DNA from 4 places in the Pseudovibrio sp. Tun.PSC04-5.I4 genome. Region 3 is predicted to be linked to each of the others. Evidence: riboswitches for the same ligand, from Rfam matches in the RefSeq annotation. Region 3 holds a riboswitch; each other region holds the start of a gene.
The links. Region 3 has a riboswitch for thiamine pyrophosphate ahead of thiM (hydroxyethylthiazole kinase). Riboswitches for the same ligand answer to the same signal wherever they lie in the genome.
Positions count from the first base shown of each region.

Region 1: linked by a shared signal. The riboswitch ahead of BLS62_RS22440 (ABC transporter permease) and the one ahead of thiM (hydroxyethylthiazole kinase) in region 3 are both predicted to bind thiamine pyrophosphate.
Region 2: linked by a shared signal. The riboswitch ahead of BLS62_RS24580 (hydroxyethylthiazole kinase) and the one ahead of thiM (hydroxyethylthiazole kinase) in region 3 are both predicted to bind thiamine pyrophosphate.
Region 4: linked by a shared signal. The riboswitch ahead of thiC (phosphomethylpyrimidine synthase ThiC) and the one ahead of thiM (hydroxyethylthiazole kinase) in region 3 are both predicted to bind thiamine pyrophosphate.

Region 1 is NZ_FNLB01000006.1:3,682,386-3,686,667, reverse strand. Features, by position in the region: gene BLS62_RS22450 (CHASE2 domain-containing protein) at 1-741, shown strand, start outside; gene BLS62_RS22445 (ABC transporter substrate-binding protein) at 814-1,752, opposite strand; gene BLS62_RS22440 (ABC transporter permease) at 1,779-2,537, opposite strand; TPP riboswitch at 2,680-2,785, opposite strand; gene BLS62_RS22435 (RodZ family helix-turn-helix domain-containing protein) at 2,915-4,282, opposite strand, start outside.
Region 2 is NZ_FNLB01000006.1:4,168,721-4,173,002, forward strand. Features, by position in the region: gene BLS62_RS24570 (xanthine dehydrogenase family protein molybdopterin-binding subunit) at 1-997, shown strand, start outside; gene BLS62_RS24575 (Lrp/AsnC ligand binding domain-containing protein) at 1,056-1,292, opposite strand; TPP riboswitch at 1,479-1,588, shown strand; gene BLS62_RS24580 (hydroxyethylthiazole kinase) at 1,632-2,390, shown strand; gene thiD (bifunctional hydroxymethylpyrimidine kinase/phosphomethylpyrimidine kinase) at 2,387-3,190, shown strand; gene BLS62_RS24590 (TRAP transporter substrate-binding protein) at 3,206-4,282, shown strand, end outside.
Region 3 is NZ_FNLB01000006.1:2,733,647-2,737,928, reverse strand. Features, by position in the region: gene BLS62_RS18020 (hypothetical protein) at 1-316, opposite strand, end outside; gene thiE (thiamine phosphate synthase) at 396-1,037, opposite strand; gene thiM (hydroxyethylthiazole kinase) at 1,021-1,833, opposite strand; TPP riboswitch at 1,906-2,010, opposite strand; gene BLS62_RS18005 (tyrosine recombinase XerC) at 2,070-3,029, opposite strand; gene BLS62_RS18000 (phospholipase D-like domain-containing protein) at 3,111-4,196, opposite strand; gene BLS62_RS17995 (endonuclease) at 4,279-4,282, opposite strand, start outside.
Region 4 is NZ_FNLB01000004.1:55,968-60,249, reverse strand. Features, by position in the region: gene BLS62_RS03915 (FAD-dependent oxidoreductase) at 1-629, opposite strand, end outside; gene thiC (phosphomethylpyrimidine synthase ThiC) at 626-2,425, opposite strand; TPP riboswitch at 2,542-2,662, opposite strand; gene BLS62_RS03905 (NAD(P)H-dependent flavin oxidoreductase) at 2,827-3,906, opposite strand.

The DNA.
Region 1 (4,282 bases), 950 kb from region 3:
TATTATGAGGGTTTGGCTCCTCATGACCTCGCAAGCTTCTCCAACACCTTCCAAACAGCTCATTTAGATGAGGTCCACAGCCATGATGGAACGCTGAACCTGCTCGCGACATCTGGGTTAAGCGCTTATTGGAATGCACCAATGGATGATCCGTTCCATGCATCCCATGCCTGCCGTACGGCTATAGAAATGCAAAAGCAGATGACACGGTTCAATCTCAAAGACCGGTTCCACTTTTCCCAGAAAAACATGAAGGCCCACGAAGTTACCCTGGATATTGGCATTTCGACTGGACAAGCAGCCCTTGGTGAAACTGGCACAAGAAGGCATTTCCGTTACGCACCTTTAGGTCGCTGTGTTGATTTGGCCGAAGAGTTGTCCCGTCATTGCGCAGCAGCTGGTCACAATCTGCTTATTTGCGAGACCACACGCGGTCATATGCAAGAACTGGCAACACTGGAAACAGTGCCGGTGAAGATCGGGCACTATCAGATCCGCGCCTTTGCACTTCTCGGAGATCCATCCATGGCTTTTTCTGAGGCTTTCCTGAAACTCAAGAACATTCATTGCAATATGGCTCATGCTTTATTCGAGGAAGCAGACCGGAAAAAAGCGCTTACGCTGCTGGATGAATGCAAATCCCTTGCTGATGAAAGCCACGCACCAATTTACGCAGCCTTTGAGAAACACATCCTGAGTGACCTATCGCTCAATGAAACACTCAAGGATGCAGCGCAGTAACGGCATTTAGCCTACAAATAAAAAGAGCCCCCGAAACTCGGAGGCTCAATATTTAGTTTAGACTTAGAAGCCTTAGCGCAATTCAACTGCGTAGGTCTCAACAGGGGGAGCTGTTTTAATCAACCCCTGCTCCAGCAAGAAGTTCGCAAAACGCTCATAACGACCATTGTCCATGGCAGCTGGGCGGCTTGCGAAGCGTGGCAAAGTATCGGCCCATGCTCGCTTGTTCAGCTCATCATCAAGATTTGGGTAAACCTCAAGGAAGCCTTTCCATGAGTCATCAGGGTTGTTGAGCAGGTAAACGGTTGCCGCTTCAATCGCATTGATGAATTTCTTCAGGCGTGGATCATCCAGTTTGTCTTTGTGAGCCACATAAATCAGCTCATCATAAACCGGCACGCCATTCTCTTCCGGGTAGAACGCACGGCCTTTCGCGCCTTCAATTTCCATCTGGTTCAGCTCAAAGTTACGGTAGCCGCCAATCACCGCATCAACCTGGCCAGCCATCAAAGCAGGAGACAGAGAGAAGTTCACATTGATCAGCTCAACATCATCAATCGAAACGCCAGCGCTGGACAGCATCTTGCCCAACATCGCACTTTCAAAGCCGGAGGTAGAATAACCAATACGCTTGCCTTTAAGGTCAGCCAATGTCTTGATCGGCCCATTTTCCAGAACAATCAGAGTGTTAAGCGGCGTGGCAACCAGTGTCCCGATACGCACCAAAGGCAGACCCGCATCGATTTGCGGGTGAAGCGTCTGCTGATAGGAGACGGCAATATCGCCCTGTCCTGCTGCAACAAGCTTTGGTGGCATAGAAGGATCAGCTGGCTCAATCAGCTCAACATCAAGGCCTTCTTTTTCAAAGAAACCACGTGCCTGCGCAACGATAATTGGCGCGTGGTCGGCGTTCGCAAACCAATCCAACAACACAGTCAGCTTATCAGAAGCCTGTACCTGAAGCGTACTGGCAAGCAGCGCTGCCCCAAACAACATACCCAGTTTTTTCATAGACATACGTCCTCATACTCTGAGATCTAAATCTCTTTTTGCCAGTAGATCATCCGAGAAGTGGCAAATTCAACAATGGCCCGAAGGCCCAAAACCATCACCGCAAGCAAAATCAGCGCTGCAAACATCGTCGCCGTCTGCATCCGCGCATTTGCCTGCAGCATGATGAAAGCCAATCCACCTTTTGCACCAACCCATTCACCAACCACCGCACCAATTGGCGCAAACACCGCTGCAATCCGCATACCAGAGGCCAGCGAAGGTAACGCGGCTGGAATACGAATAAAACGGAGTGTTTGCCACCGGTTAAGCCGGTGCAGTTTCCCAAGATCCAGCAGAGCAAAATCTGTTCGCCGCAACCCGTCATAAAACGTCGAGGTCACAGAAAAGAAGATGACAAGAACCGCCATCACGACCTTTGAGGCGAGGCCAAAGCCAAACCACAACACCAGCAAGGGTGCGATCGCAAACACAGGAAGAGATTGAGTGGCTGTAATAGGAGGTAACAAAAACTGACGCGCTTTGTGCGACATACTCAGCAACAGAGCCAAAGACGCCCCTGCACTCACGCCAAAAATGAAACCCAGAAGTGTTTCATAAGCCGTGATGCTTGCATGATGCAGCAAAAAAGCACCTTGGTTGAGAAAGGCGATGTAAACCGCAGCCGGAGGCGGCAATAGAAACGGAGGGATCTCCCAAATCCGAACCACTACATCCCACAGCACAACAAAAACCAACAACCCGAATACTGTCCGGGAAACACGTTTAAGAACTCGCTTCAGCATTCCACCCCCTCACAAGAAGGGATTAAGGCCCAATTGAAAGCTCGGGACGCTTTCAAAACAGCGGAGCTCTTTATGGCTCTCATGGAATTTTTAAACATAGGATCTCCTAGGTCAGCAACTTGCAAACATGGAGATCCGGGAATAATGGCTCAGGTCCCGTCCCTTCGCCGGAATTACCCGGATCAGGTTCAAAGGGTTAGCTCATGGCAATCTCAGCTTTTCAAAGAAAAGCACCCCTCGGAATAGCGAGGAACATGCGCGTTTCTACGAAAGTTTGCAAGGAGATTTTCAAACCCGGGGGACAACTGCAATGGAAAAGACCCCACCTCAAAACAAGGAAGGGCCTTTCAAAATTTGTCTAAATTGCTGAAATCAGGTTACTTCCAGCTCTGAATTGCCTGTGCGATAACTTTGTTGCCGCTCACACCTTTTTCAAAGGTAAGCATTGCACGACGACCACTGTTGTAAAGCAATGGAACATCAATCCACTCACGCTCCATAAGCCGCTTCAAATTCTTCGTTTTTTCCTCTTCACTGTCGGAAAGAGCGATCCAGAACAGTGTATCCGAGACTTTAACTGCTGCCCCATCCAATGGATCACCAGCTTCAGATTCAGTTTTCTTCATGATCAGGCCCGGAACCTTTTCAACGCCCTTGCCGTCAAACCCTTCCGGGAACATGAAGTTCAACTCCAAAAGGTGACTTGCTGGCAAAGATTTGTCGTTGTTCGGCTTCAGCGTCATCTCGACAGATAAATTGCGGGAAGGCAGTGACGCGACAGCCTTAATCATAGAAGCGCCATCAGAGTCTTCCAAAGACCAGACCACATTGCCGCGCGATGCTGACCCGGACGCCCCTTGCGTCAAAGCTTCCTCATAAAGGATGCTCTGCTGGGCAACAGGAGAAACGGTGGCCTGAGTTGTAATCGTCTCAGCCCGAGGCACCGAATTGGTTTTTACGGCCGCGTTCTGTTGCTCAGGCTCTTTCACCGGCAATACTTGCGCAACTGGAACAGCTGTTTCACGCGTGCCAACAACTTTGGCCGGAGACGTGCCGCTTGCAGGTTCAGCTGGCGTCGCGCTCGAGGAATTTCGCGTAATTCGCGTCGTTGTCACGCGCGTCGCATCAGGCGAGACCATGGCCCCATCTTCCGGTTCCAACAGGCGTTCTGTATTCTTTTTTGGAGACCGTTCAGGCTCAACACGAAGAGGTTCATTCTCATCGATTGGCGTGCCAATCGTCTCAGAACTATCAGCACCTTCAACAGGCAACAATGTTGATAAAATCAGATCACGCTGACTGTAAACGCCAGCAGCTGCGCCGAGAATGAGAAGTAAGACAATAATCATGCTCACAAAACGGCGTGTGTTAGAAGGCTTCAAGCCTTCTTCCTGCTCAATCGCATCGCCAACACGTTGCGCAACAACAGGCTTGCGAGAGGAGGCAGGTTTGCGGCCAGCCTTTGGCGCAACCTTCGCAGGCTCCTCAATTTCAGGAGCCGACTTAGAGCGTGTTTCCAACTTTGTGCGGCGTGCTTCACCTGGAACCCAGGCACGCTCTTCCGCATTTGTTTTTACAGACCCCTTGGTCGGAAGCGAGGAAGCAGGCTCACGTGTCCCGCTATCACCCATACCATCAAGCTCTGGTTCACGGCGCGCTTTGGAAGCTCCCGGCAGCTGATCGCGGGCAATTTGATTGGCCTGATGTGCAGCATTGCCAAGATCTTGAGCAGCGCGAACCGCTTC
Region 2 (4,282 bases), 1.4 Mb from region 3:
GGAAACAGTAGGTTATGCTGGTTTTGCTGAGCGTGAAGCAGAAAGCAAAGCGAATGGGCTGTACCGCGGTATTGGTATGGCGACCTATGTTGAAGCCTGTGCGTTTGCTGGCGGCGAGGAAGCAACATTGGAGTTGAACAAAAACGGCTCGGTCACATTGTTGATTGGAACGCAGAGCAATGGGCAGGGTCATGCGACGGCGTATGGTCAGGTTGTTGCCGAGCAACTGGGTTTGCAACTGGATCAGGTGGAGATGGTTCAAGGTGATACGGACCGGGTGAGGACTGGTGGTGGTACTGGCGGGTCGCGTAGTATTCCGCTTGGACTGACCTCTGTGAAAGCTGCCTCTGAAACTTTGGTGCGTAAAATCAAAGAGATAGCCAGTGAGAAGTTAGAGGTTGGTGTTGCTGATCTTGAACTTGAAGATGGGCATGTTCGTGTTGTCGGGACTGATCAGCAGATCAGTCTTGTTGATATTGCCGGATCTTTACCTGAACAGTTGAGTGCAGCTGAGAAGGTGATGCAGGATGAGTGTACATATCCCAACGGAACTCATATCTGTGAGCTGGAAATTGACCCGGAAACCGGTAAGACTGAGATCTTAAAGTATGTAATCGTTGATGATTTCGGTGTGACCGTGAATCCGATGTTACTCGCCGGACAAGTGCATGGCGGAGCTGGGCAAGCGATCTCGCAGGCGTTGTATGAGAACACCGTTTATGACGAAACCGGACAGCTGCTGAGTGCATCCTATATGGACTATCATATTGCGCGTGCTGATAATTTGCCGAGTTTTGACTTCTCGACGAACAATGTTCCGTCGACGACAAATGCGCTGGGCATTAAAGGTGCTGGTGAGGCTGGATCTATTGGAGCAGCGCCTGCTGTGATGAACGCAGTGATGTATGCGCTTCGGAAGAATGCCGGTCTTGATGAGGTGGATATGCCTGCAACACCGGTGAAGGTCTGGAGCGCTCTTCAGCAGGCTCAAGGCTAAGTATTTCGTAAATCAGAAGCAGGCGGATTGATGTTGCTCCGCCTGTTTTCTTTAATATTTAGAATGCCTTAAAGGTGATAATGGTCTTTGTGTCCTGAATGCCTTCAAAGACTTGAACCTTCTCAGCGACGAAGTGGCCGATGTCGTCATCGTCATTGATGTAAAACTTTGCCAGTAGATCATAGTCGCCGGAGGTGGAGTAAATTTCCGAAGCGATTTCCGCATCCGCAATGGCGTTGGCGACCAGATAGGTTTTGCCCAACTGGCACTTAATTTTCACAAAGAACGGAATCATAATAGTGCTATCCTTCTGTCCCGTAAGCTCAATTTTGAGTTTGCGTGGTTTTGTGGGCATTTTGCGGTGAAGTTGCGTATTCTTGCAAGCTTTTGCGTTTTTTAAGAAAGATCTACCCCCAGTTGCTTCAATGAGGTGTCTGCGTGTTTTCTCTTGCAGTTCTGAGTCCGGTTTGCTAGCAAAATAACTCACCAATGGGGGTGCCGGATTTTAAGATGACGGCTGAGAGGCAACTGTGCCAACTCCTAGAACCTGATCCGGATTGTGCCGGCGGAGGGAATTGGGATGATTACCTGTAGTGTCGTTCCCACCGATTTAGGAAGAGGGAGCGCAAGCGAGATGGCTTATAAAACAGAGGACCTATGGCAGGTTTTTGAAACCGTGCGTGAGCGCGGTGTTCGTGTGCATTGCCTTACCAACTCAGTTGCGCAAAATTTTACCGCAAATGTGATGTTGGCCTGTAACATCGTACCGTCTATGACATCCTCCCATGATGAAATCCCGATCTTCACGGCTGGCGTTGATGGCTTGTTGATTAATCTGGGAACACTGGATGGGAAACGCCGGCATGGAATTCGCCTTGCGCTGGATGTGGCTGTAGAGCGTTCCATTCCTGTTGTGCTTGACCCCGTGAAAGTGGACCGTTCTTCCATCCGATTGGAATTTGCGCAGGATATCCTAAAGCAGAACATTTCTATCCTGAAAGCCAATAGCGCTGAGCTTGATAGCCTTAAACTCTGTGTTGGTGCGCAAACATTGGTGGCGCGTACTGGGGTAGAGGATTTTGTTCTTGGTAAGGATGAGGCTTGGCTTGTGCGCAATGGTCATCCGTTTATGGACAAGGTGACGGCTGTTGGCTGTGCACTTGGTGGTGTGCTTGCCGGTTTTGCAGCGGTTGAGCCTGATAAAGAGCTGGCAGTGTTGGCGGGCCTTGCCATTTATGGGGTTTGCGGCGAACTTGCCGCAGCCAATGCGAATGGTCCGGGAAGTTTCGCGCCAGCTTTTATCGATAGCATCTATGGGCTCAATGCTGATCAATTTGGGCAGCATGTGAAGTTGGACATAATTAAGAATAAGAGTGGAGAATTGGCCGGATGAGTGCAATTGCAGTCACGATAGCTGGGTCAGACTCAGGTGGCGGAGCTGGTATTCAGGCAGATTTGAAGACGTTTTCAGCCCTTGGCGTTTATGGCGCCAGCGTGCTGAGCGCCTTAACGGCTCAAAACACCAAGGGCGTAAGCGGTATCCATGATGTGCCGCCGGAGTTTGTTGGTGCGCAGATTGATGCGGTCTTTTCTGACCTTAAGGTAAATGCTGTCAAAATCGGGATGTTGTCTCAACCTGCAGTCATTGATGTGGTTGCCACAAAGCTGACGGAATATGGCGTTAAGCGCGTCGTTCTTGATCCGGTGATGGTGGCGACCTCCGGGGATGTTTTGCTACAAAACTCAGCGATTTCAGTCCTTAAGGACAAGTTGTTTCCATTGGCGGATCTTATTACGCCAAATATGCAGGAAGCGGCTTTGTTGCTGGATCAACCCGTCGCGCACTCCCGAGAAGATATGCTGATGCAGGCGAAAGCTCTGTTGGAGATGGGTGCTAAGGGTGTGTTGTTGAAGGGGGGACATGGGTCGGGCGACACCTGTGACGATCTTTACCTCACACATTTGGCGGAAAAGTGGTATACGGCTCCTCGTTATAATACGCAGAATACACATGGGACAGGATGTACCCTGTCTTCTGCTGTTGCTGCCGGGCTCGCCAAAGGGTTGGAGCTGGGCGCTGCGATTGGCGAGGCGAAAGACTATATTAGTCGTGCGATCAAAGCTGCGGACACGCTGGATATTGGCGAAGGCCATGGGCCTGTGCACCACTTTCATGAATTTTGGTCTAAGTAACAAAGGGCGGTCCTGATGACCAATAAAAAAGAACAATTTCTGACACGCCGTCAAGCTCTAAGCTTTGCTGGTGGGGTTGCCGCAGGCGGTGTTGTATTGGCCGCACCGGCACTGGCGCAAGAGGCTGCTCCTACCATTGAATGGCGCATGGTGACCAGCTGGCCGAAAAATCTACCGGGCCCGGGTATGTCTGCCCAACGCATTTGTGATCGCATCAACCTCATGAGCAATGGCCGTATACGCGTTCGCCTTCATGCCGCTGGTGAGCTTGTTCCTTCGTTTGAAGTGTTTGACGCGGTTTCCAGCAATACGGCTCAGATGGGGCATTCAGCCTCCATGTATTGGGTCGGTAAGATGCCGGGCTCTGCTTTCTTTACCACTGTTCCTTTTGGTATGTTGCCGCATGAGCATACAGCCTGGATTGACCAGATGGGTGGTCAGGACCTTTGGGATGAACTTTACCTCCCCTTTGGCGTTAAACCATTTATGGGTGGGAATACTGGCCCAACTATGGCGGGCTGGTATCGTGATCCGATTGAAACTCTGGATGACTTGAAGGGCAAGAAAGTTCGGATGTCTGGTCTGGGCGGGGAAGTGATGCGCCGTCTTGGTGTGACGCCAGTCAATATTCCTGTTGCGGAGATCTTCACCAGCTTGCAGACCCGTGTGGTTGACGGTGTCGAGTTCCTTGGTCCATGGAGTGACAGCGCTCTTGGGTTCCAAAAGCTCGTTAAAAACTACTACGGTCCGGGCTTCAATAAGCCTAATGGTACAGGTGAAGCTATTGTCAATGCAGTGGCGTTGGCTGGTCTTCCCGTTGAGCTGCAAAGTGTTGTAGAAGAAGCGTGCCGTGTTGAAGCGGATGTGGCACTGGCGGAGGCGAATGCGCAAAACGCACTTGCCCTTGATGTACTGCAGAGTGAACATAACGTGACGGTACGTGAGTTCCCAGAAGAAGTGCTGCAAACGCTGAAAGCAACCTCTGAAGAGGTGCTGGATGTGTACACGCAAAAGGACAAGCCGGCTCGTAAGATCTTTGAGAGTTATCGTGAAGCTCAGCAGGCTTTAGCAAACTGGAGTTCTCTTTCTCTT
Region 3 (4,282 bases):
CTTTGAAAAAACCGCCAAATCTGAACGTCAAAACACCACTGAAACTCAATTGTCCGGGGGCCCAACCCCATTTGCAATCTCGTGGAGAGCAACTTGTGTAAACTCGGGCTCTCACTGCAAGTTTATCGTCAATGCAGTAGCCTTCGACTTCAACTGAAGTCAGTTCATTGAGAGCGGCTTTGGGGTTCTCCCAATTACCCAGCTCAAGCATTTCCGATTTTCGAATTTCGCAGGCTTGCTGAGCTTCGGCTACTGAAGCATAAGGCACAAAACCGCCAAGTAACATGCAAGCTAGTGTTATCTGTCTCAGTGTCATGACTAAAAGCTCCCCGCCTAGTCCTCTCATATATCAATGTAGATAGGCTCAGCGAGGAGTAAATGCGTGTTTTTTCCTATCACCTAAGGTCTTTTGCTGAAGCAATGATAGATCTAAGTTCTTTCGTTGCCTCAGAAACATCTGAAGCCCCACAAATTGCTGAAATCACTGCCACACCATCTGAGCCACTCGCGATAACTTCACCTGCATTGGCAAGGGAGATTCCCCCAATGCCCACAACAGGGAGTTTGGCTTGTTCAGATAGGTGGCAAAAGTTCTGCATTCCAACATCCGCAGCATCGTCCTTGCTGTTTGTTGGGTAGCAAGCGCCAATGCCAAGGTAATCACAGGCTTCAATGTTTGCTGAATCTAACTGACCCTGAGTGCTTACAGATAAACCGAGGAACTTGTCCGGGCCTATCAACTCGCGTACCTTGGTTGCATCCATGTCGTCTTGCCCAACATGTACACCATCCGCATCAACTGCGAGAGCGACGTCAACACGATCATTGATGATCAGCGGCACATTCAGCGGCTTCAGGGCCGCCATCAGCCGTTCTGCCAGCTGGATTTGATCACGCGTGGTGCCGGTCTTATCGCGCAGCTGCACAACAGTGGCCCCGCTTTTGGCAGAAGCAACAGCCACATCAACGGGGTCTTGTCCGGGACAGTCTTGTGGCCCCAGAACCAGATAGACTGAAAGATCAAGCAACGGCTTCATGCATTTTCACTCGCGCTGTCGTTTCAATAATGTCGTTGTTCAATTGGTAAAGGCCGTTAATGATGTCTAGTTGCAAGCTTGCGGGACCAGCCGTTTCCTTCGCCGCAATTTCCCCAACAACACCGAGGTAAACCATTGCGTGAATAGCTGCATCAAAGGGGTCGTCGCAAACTGCTAAAGTCGCGCCTGTGAGCGCCGTAGCCGTGCAACCAAGTCCGGTGACATAAGGCATCATGGCATCGCCGTTTTCAACCTGCGCAGTCCGCTTGCCATCCGTGATGAAATCAATAGGGCCGGAAACAACCACAACAGCACCAGTGTGTTTTGCTAAACTCTTCGCGCTGGCAAGTGCCGCATCGGAACTATCGGTGCTATCAACGCCTTTGCCTCCACTGCCTTGTCCTGCTAACGCCATGATTTCAGAAGCATTCCCGCGAATAACACTAGGCTTGTTCTCAAGCAGCTCAATAGCCAGTTTTGTACGGAAGGTGAGGGCACCAACGGCTACAGGATCCAGCACCCAAGGTCGGCCAGCTTTGTGCGCGGCGGCTGTTGCCAACTTCATAGCTTCTGCTTGAGCAGGGGTGACAGTTCCCACATTCACCACAAGCGCGCCTGCCACGCTCGCTAGCTCTGGTGCTTCTTCAGGTCCATCAACCATGGCAGGGGAAGCGCCCAGTGCAAGTAGGGCATTGGCCGTGGTGTTCGCGACTACAATATTCGTCATATTGTGAACGAGTGGACTGTTTTCACGAATAGCAGAAAGAGTTGCGCAAGCGCTTTCGACAGGACCCATATTTTCCTCGGTCTTGTTAGGCGAAAGAGAGCAATTGTTCCAAGGCTTTGTGCGGCTTTAGGATTACCGAACCAGAACATATTGTGAGTGCTCCCTTCGCTGGCATTATCCAGATCAGGTTCATCGAGTATAATCTCAGCCCCAGCATAGCTGCTGTAGGCACCCCGTTTCACGTCTCAAACCCTAGGGGATCTCCCTCATGAGATCAAGCAGGTGATCGTGCGTGAGCTACACTATCAACGACGAGGATGTGCTTTGTCGTAGGCGTCCAGCAGGCGAGCGCTGTTCACTTCCGTATAGATTTGCGTGGTTGAAAGGCTAGCGTGGCCCAGCAGTTCCTGAATGCTTCGCAAATCTCCGCCCTCAGAAAGCAGATGCGTCGCAAAGGAATGGCGCAGAGCATGAGGTGTTGCTGTATCCGGCAAACCAAGAGCGCCGCGGATCTTCTGCATGGCCAGCTGAATCATCCGTGCATTCAACGGACCACCTCTAACCCCCCGGAATAATGAGGAGTTTGCCGAAAGGTCAAAGGGACATTGCTCTTTGTAGGCGTCGATGGCCTCGACGACGATAGGCAGAACCGGAACGATCCGCTCTTTGTTGCCCTTTCCACGAATGCGAATGGACTTATCGCCACCTTTAGGTGCGGATGCCGGAGTAAGTGAAAGTGCCTCAGAAATACGTAATCCACACCCGTAAAGTATTGTAAACACAGCTGCATTGCGGGTTTCCACCCAAGGCGTGTCCTCAAAGGAAAGGTCACTGCTGACGATCGCCTTGGCTTCCTCAACTGGAATAGGCTTTGGCAAGCTACGTGGAATACGCGGAGTACGCACAGCACTTGCTCCAGCAGCATTTACCTCGCCGCGCTCCTCTAGAAATGAGAGGAAGGAGCGGATGCCAGCCAGTCCGCGCGCCAGTGTTCGTGTCTGTGCTCCATCCCGTCGCCGGGTTGCGAGGAAACCGCGAAAGTCGTTTGGTTTCAAGGACTCAAGGTGTTTTATGGCAACCGGTTCCCCTTCATAACTCGTCATGAATTTGAGGAACTGGCGGATGTCGCGTTCATAGGCTTCCAGTGTTCGTTCGGCCAATCGCCGTTCGGAACCGAGATGATCAATCCAGTCTTCAATCGCTGCTGAGATATCTGGTTTGCAGATGATCAGCAGGTTTTCGCCGCTATCTAAGGAATTTGCCATGCGGAAAGTGTAGGGGTGAATCCTAGCGGAATGGTTACCAAATAATAACCATTCACGTATTTGCGTAGCGCAATTCTGGATTTACGTAACCCGGATCTGCTCACCATGGTCATTGATGATCCGGTCAATCTCCTGCCGGGCCGCCAGCGCAAACCGCTTTTGGTTCTCTGTTGGCACTGTGGAATCTCCCAGAACCACGATATTCTCATCGTTAAATCGGTTTGCAGGTCCCGTGTAGTTGAAGCTTCCGACAATCATGACACTATCGTCAATCACCATAAGCTTATGATGCAGCTTGCCTATTTTGCTCGACCCGCGCACGAAATGGAGATCCGCACCCGCATCAGCAAGCGGACGTGTCGCCGCCCAATCCTGTCCACCTTGCCGCGCGTCTAGTGCTCCGCGCACCTTCCGCCCTGCTTCCATCAACAGCAACATGGCATCATCAATGCCGGAGCTTTTGGAGAAGGTGAAAATGGCGAAGTCCACGCGTTCCTTAGCTTTCGTCATCTGTTTGGTGACTTCCATCTCCGGCGCATGGTCTGGGGCAAAACAAACCTTCACCCGGATGTCGTCAACAATCACTTCCTTGGGTGTATTCTCAGTTTCGCCTTCATCAACGCTGTAACGGCCAAATCTCCCCTTCTTTATCTCACGAAATTCCCGCTCAAAGATCTTCGCGACATCCTCGTTTTTGACAATCAGAAGGTGGTTCAGGTTCCGATGTGTGCCGGTTTCTGTGAAGTTCGTGGAGCCTGTAAGCACAGCCGTTCCATCGCGAATGATAAATTTCTGGTGGAATATCCGTGGGTTAAAATCGGTTCGAACCCAAACCTTAGAGCGCAGCAAAGCTGCATGAAGCTGCCGGTTGATCTCGTTTTCAACACGGGGGTCACTTGTATGCGGATCATCAGCAGGTTCATCCACACTTAAGTAATCCGCCTCGGATACCACGCGCACCCGCACGCCGCGCCGCTTTGCGTTGATAATTGCGTTGGTTATGCGTTTATTGTCAATTTCTTGAATGGCTATGTTGAGAGTGGCCTCCGCAGCATCAATAAACGCGATGATCTCATCTTCAAGATCATCCAGGGGATTGTCTGCAGCAGAACCGAGAACATCTCTCGGTCCCACGAGGAATTTCAAGTTGTCTGTCTCAACGGCCATTGTACCCTCCCACTGTCATGCAATGTTACCGCACAGCATTCATTCTGTCCGTACAGGTTTATGAGGGTGGAAGGGCAGGGGTTTAG
Region 4 (4,282 bases), on a different contig from region 3:
TAAAGAGGCATACGAGGATGGAGCAAACGCAAGGTGCGCGTAATCTCAACCTCCGGGCAATGAAGAACAGCCATCTCCCCCCGCACAGGTCGCAGGGCAGATAGAGCAGCTGCTGTGCCTGTACAGTTCAAATCCACATTGGCTGGAGCATGGGAGCCGTAGATAATCTCTACTCCCATGCTCTGAACTTTGCTGGTTAGATCAACAAGCGCTTTGCGAGGGTCCAAATGAGCCTCATCTTGAAAAAAGAGTCCCTTTTGAAATCGTCCTTTCAGAGCAGGTTCCAGCTTTCCAATACTTTCGCCGTCCACCTCCTGAAAATTGGAAGTGCGACGGGCAAATCGTGTCAACTCAGCACGGTCGCGAGGCGGGGAAACAACAAGTGTTCCCCGGCGGATGACGGGAGTAACCTTCGCCCACCAGTCCACTGCAGTTACTCCAAGGGTCACAACGTCTTCTTCAGAACTTTCGCGCTCGCAATAGGGAGCTAGCATTCCCCCGGCAAACCGGGCAACGCTGTTTTCACCGGGGCCTTCTCCAAGCTCATATACCCTTACGCCTCTGCCCCGTTTGGCAAGCTCATAGGCTGAGGCAAGACCTGCAAGGCCTGCACCTGCGATTGTGATCATTCACTTGGCTCCAGAACGGGCATGTAAAGTTCGCCGTCATCGCGGAATTTCGCGGCCATAGCTTCCATGCCTTCTTTCTGCGCTTCCGCACGAATATCGTGAGAAATCCGCATGGAACAGAACTTAGGTCCGCACATTGAGCAAAAATGCGCAACTTTGTGAGCGTCCTTTGGCAAGGTTTGGTCATGAAATTCACGTGCTGTATCCGGGTCCAGTGAAAGGTTGAACTGGTCTTCCCAACGGAACTCAAACCGTGCACGGGAAAGAGCATCATCACGCCGCTGTGCCCCCGGCAAACCTTTGGCAAGATCGGCTGCATGGGCAGCAATCTTGTAGGTTATGACACCGGTTTTTACGTCATCACGATCAGGCAGACCTAAATGCTCTTTTGGGGTGACATAGCAAAGCATGGCACAGCCGAACCAGCCAATCATGGCTGCACCTATTCCCGAGGTGATGTGATCATAACCCGGTGCAATATCGGTGGTGAGAGGTCCAAGCGTATAGAATGGAGCTTCGTGGCAGCATTCCAGCTGCTTATCCATATTTTCTTTAATTTTGTGCATGGCCACATGGCCCGGCCCTTCAATCATCACCTGACAGTCTTTGGCCCAAGCAATCTTAGTTAGCTCACCAAGTGTTTCAAGTTCTGCAAACTGCGCTTCGTCGTTTGCATCTGCAATGGAACCGGGGCGCAGGCCATCTCCAAGAGAAAAGCTCACATCGTATTGACGGCAAATATCGCAGATCTCATCAAAGCGCTCATAAAGAAAGCTCTCCTTGTGATGATGCAGGCACCACTTGGCCATGATGGATCCACCGCGTGAGACAATACCGGTCACTCGATTGACCGTCATTGGAACCATATGCAAGCGAACGCCGGCATGGATCGTGAAGTAATCGACGCCCTGTTCCGCTTGTTCAATCAGTGTGTCACGGAAGACTTCCCAGGTTAGATCTTCTGCTATGCCGTTGACCTTCTCCAGCGCCTGATAAAGCGGCACCGTACCAATTGGAACGGGGCTGTTGCGGATGATCCATTCTCTAGTGTTATGGATGTTACGTCCGGTAGATAGGTCCATCACAGTGTCCGCACCCCAGCGGATTGCCCAGACCATCTTGTCAACTTCCTCTTCCATAGAGGAGGTTACGGCTGACGTGCCCATGTTTGCATTGATCTTTACGAGGAAGTTTCGGCCAATGATCATTGGCTCGCTCTCTGGATGGTTGATGTTAGCAGGAATAATCGCTCGGCCAGCAGCAACCTCACTGCGTACAAACTCGGCGGTAACATAGTCTGGAATGTTTGCCCCCCAGTCATTGCCTGACCGCTCTTCAGCAACGGATTCTCGCATCTGGTTTTCACGAATGGAGATGAATTCCATTTCTGGGGTGATTAGGCCTGCACGTGCATAAGCAAGCTGGGTAACAGCTTTATCACCCTTCCCGCGAAGAGGGATTGGTTTAACCGGAAACTCCGGAGTCAAACGATCGCCTTGAACAAAGCCGTTGTCTGCTGGCTTGATATCGCGCCCTACATACACCTCTGTATCATTGCGCGCTTCAATCCACTGGCGCCTTAACGGAGTTAGCCCCTGACAGATACCTGTTCGAACCTTAGGGTCTGTGTAGGGACCTGAGCTGTCATAAACCGGAAGTGGTGGTTCGCCAGCTGTTGGGTGAACCGAAATCTCACGCATTGGAACGCGGATATCTGGGTGCAAAGATCCTTCTACGTAGATTTTGCGGGAAGCAGGCAAACCGCCTTTTGTAATTTGGGGATTTGGGATGTTCATTGTGGTGCTCCTCAAGTCAACAACTCGAAAAAGACACCAGATGAATTTTGGCTGGGAAACAGACAGGAATACCCTGCTTGCTGGATTGCGCCGTTACAAAAGAAAATCCCGGTGGGATGCACACAATCCTCGCTTCCTACGCCAGTATCAACTGGGTCAGGTTCAAAGGGTCGCGTCGCCGAGCTTTCGCTCCGTCAGCCTCTCAGTCTCCTAAGTGAGACTCCCCTGCATGCGTTTTAGCTAGAACGATTATGAACAACTGTCAAGGCAACCTTATTGAGACGGTGCCGTCACATTAACCTGAAGACGAGTCCAAAATCCCGCACTGAACACATTTTAGAGGGCTATCAACTTAACCTGAAATTGGCCGCGCGTATTTGGCTGCTCTGTTGATTGATCGTTCAGGCGTCCACCATTGATTTCAGCCGTTGCACCGCATCATTCGCTAATTTCTGAGTGAGCGCGTGTGCCCCAATTTCAATAGACAACGCTCCAGCCTGTCCGGCCCAAAGTGAACTAAAATCAGTACTACCTTTGGTTTCAGCGCCCGCTTTTAACGGCGCAAGGGCATCTCCGGCTCTTGGGAAAGCTGGAGCTATGTCGGACACTGGTCCATTCTCACGCATCATCCGATTCATAATTCCGCGGGCTGGCCTACCTGAAAATACGTTGGTTATCGCTGTATTATCGACACTGGTTGTTTTTAGCGCTGCTCGATGCAGATCAGAAATGAGCGATTCCGGTGTGAGGAGATAAGCCGTGCCGATTTGAACTGCAGTTGCACCGAGTAAAAAAGCAGCAGCCACACCTCGACCATCGGCGATGCCGCCCGTTGCAATAACCGGCACATTAACCGCATCAACAGTCTGCGGGACTAGAGCAAAGGTGCTTGTTTGAGTGGCAATATCATCAGTTAAAAACATGCTACGGTGCCCGCCGGCTTCGTAGCCTTGGGCGATAATAGCATCACAGCCCTTAGCCTCCAGAAAGCAGGCTTCTTTAACCGTTGTTGCGCAACCTAGAATAACAGCACCACTCGCTTTGACACGATCAAGCAAAGCTTCGCTTGGTACACCGAAATGAAAGCTGACAATTTCAGGCTTGAGATCTTCGACGACCTCGCACATTGCTTCATTGAAGGGAAGGCGATCTACGGCGGTAGCAGCTGCGTTGTGATCTAATCCCAATTCCTCATAGTAAGGCAAAAGGTGCTGCTTCCAGGTGTTCACACGCAGGGGATCAGGTGTCGGGGGGATATGGCAAAAGAAATTAACGTTTAAAGGTTTGTCGGTCTGCTCTCGAAAGGCCTCGATCTCGGCACGCATCTTGTCGATGCCGAGCATGGCGCAAGGAAGTGAACCTAAACCACCAGCTTTGGCCACGGCAACAGCCATCTTAGAATCGCTTGCCGCCGCCATCGGCGCTTGAATGATCGGCAGCTCAATGCCCAAAAGATCGAGTAGTTTAGAGTTGAGTCGCATGAAAATTTCTCCCTATGCTATGGCGTGTTATGAACTTGACACTCTCTCACCTCGTCAACTTCGTTGTTTTTCGAAGGAGCTGCGTTTTCGTTGCGCTCTGGTTTCGCTCGTAATGTATTCTGCAATTCCAGAATTAATTACTGAGCGAAAAGACATAGAACGGCTCCTCCATCCAAGAACGAGGTGAAATATTAACCTGCCATTTTCCTTGCCGCAACGAGGCGTTTGATTGATGTTTGCAGAACCTGCGAGCACTCAGTGACGCATATTCGCAGGACATAAGCCGCAAAAACCCACTTTCACTCTGTCAAATCTTACGGGTTGCCGGGTAATCTTTTCTCAGAATACGCTTCAAACGTCCGTAATGTGAGAATCT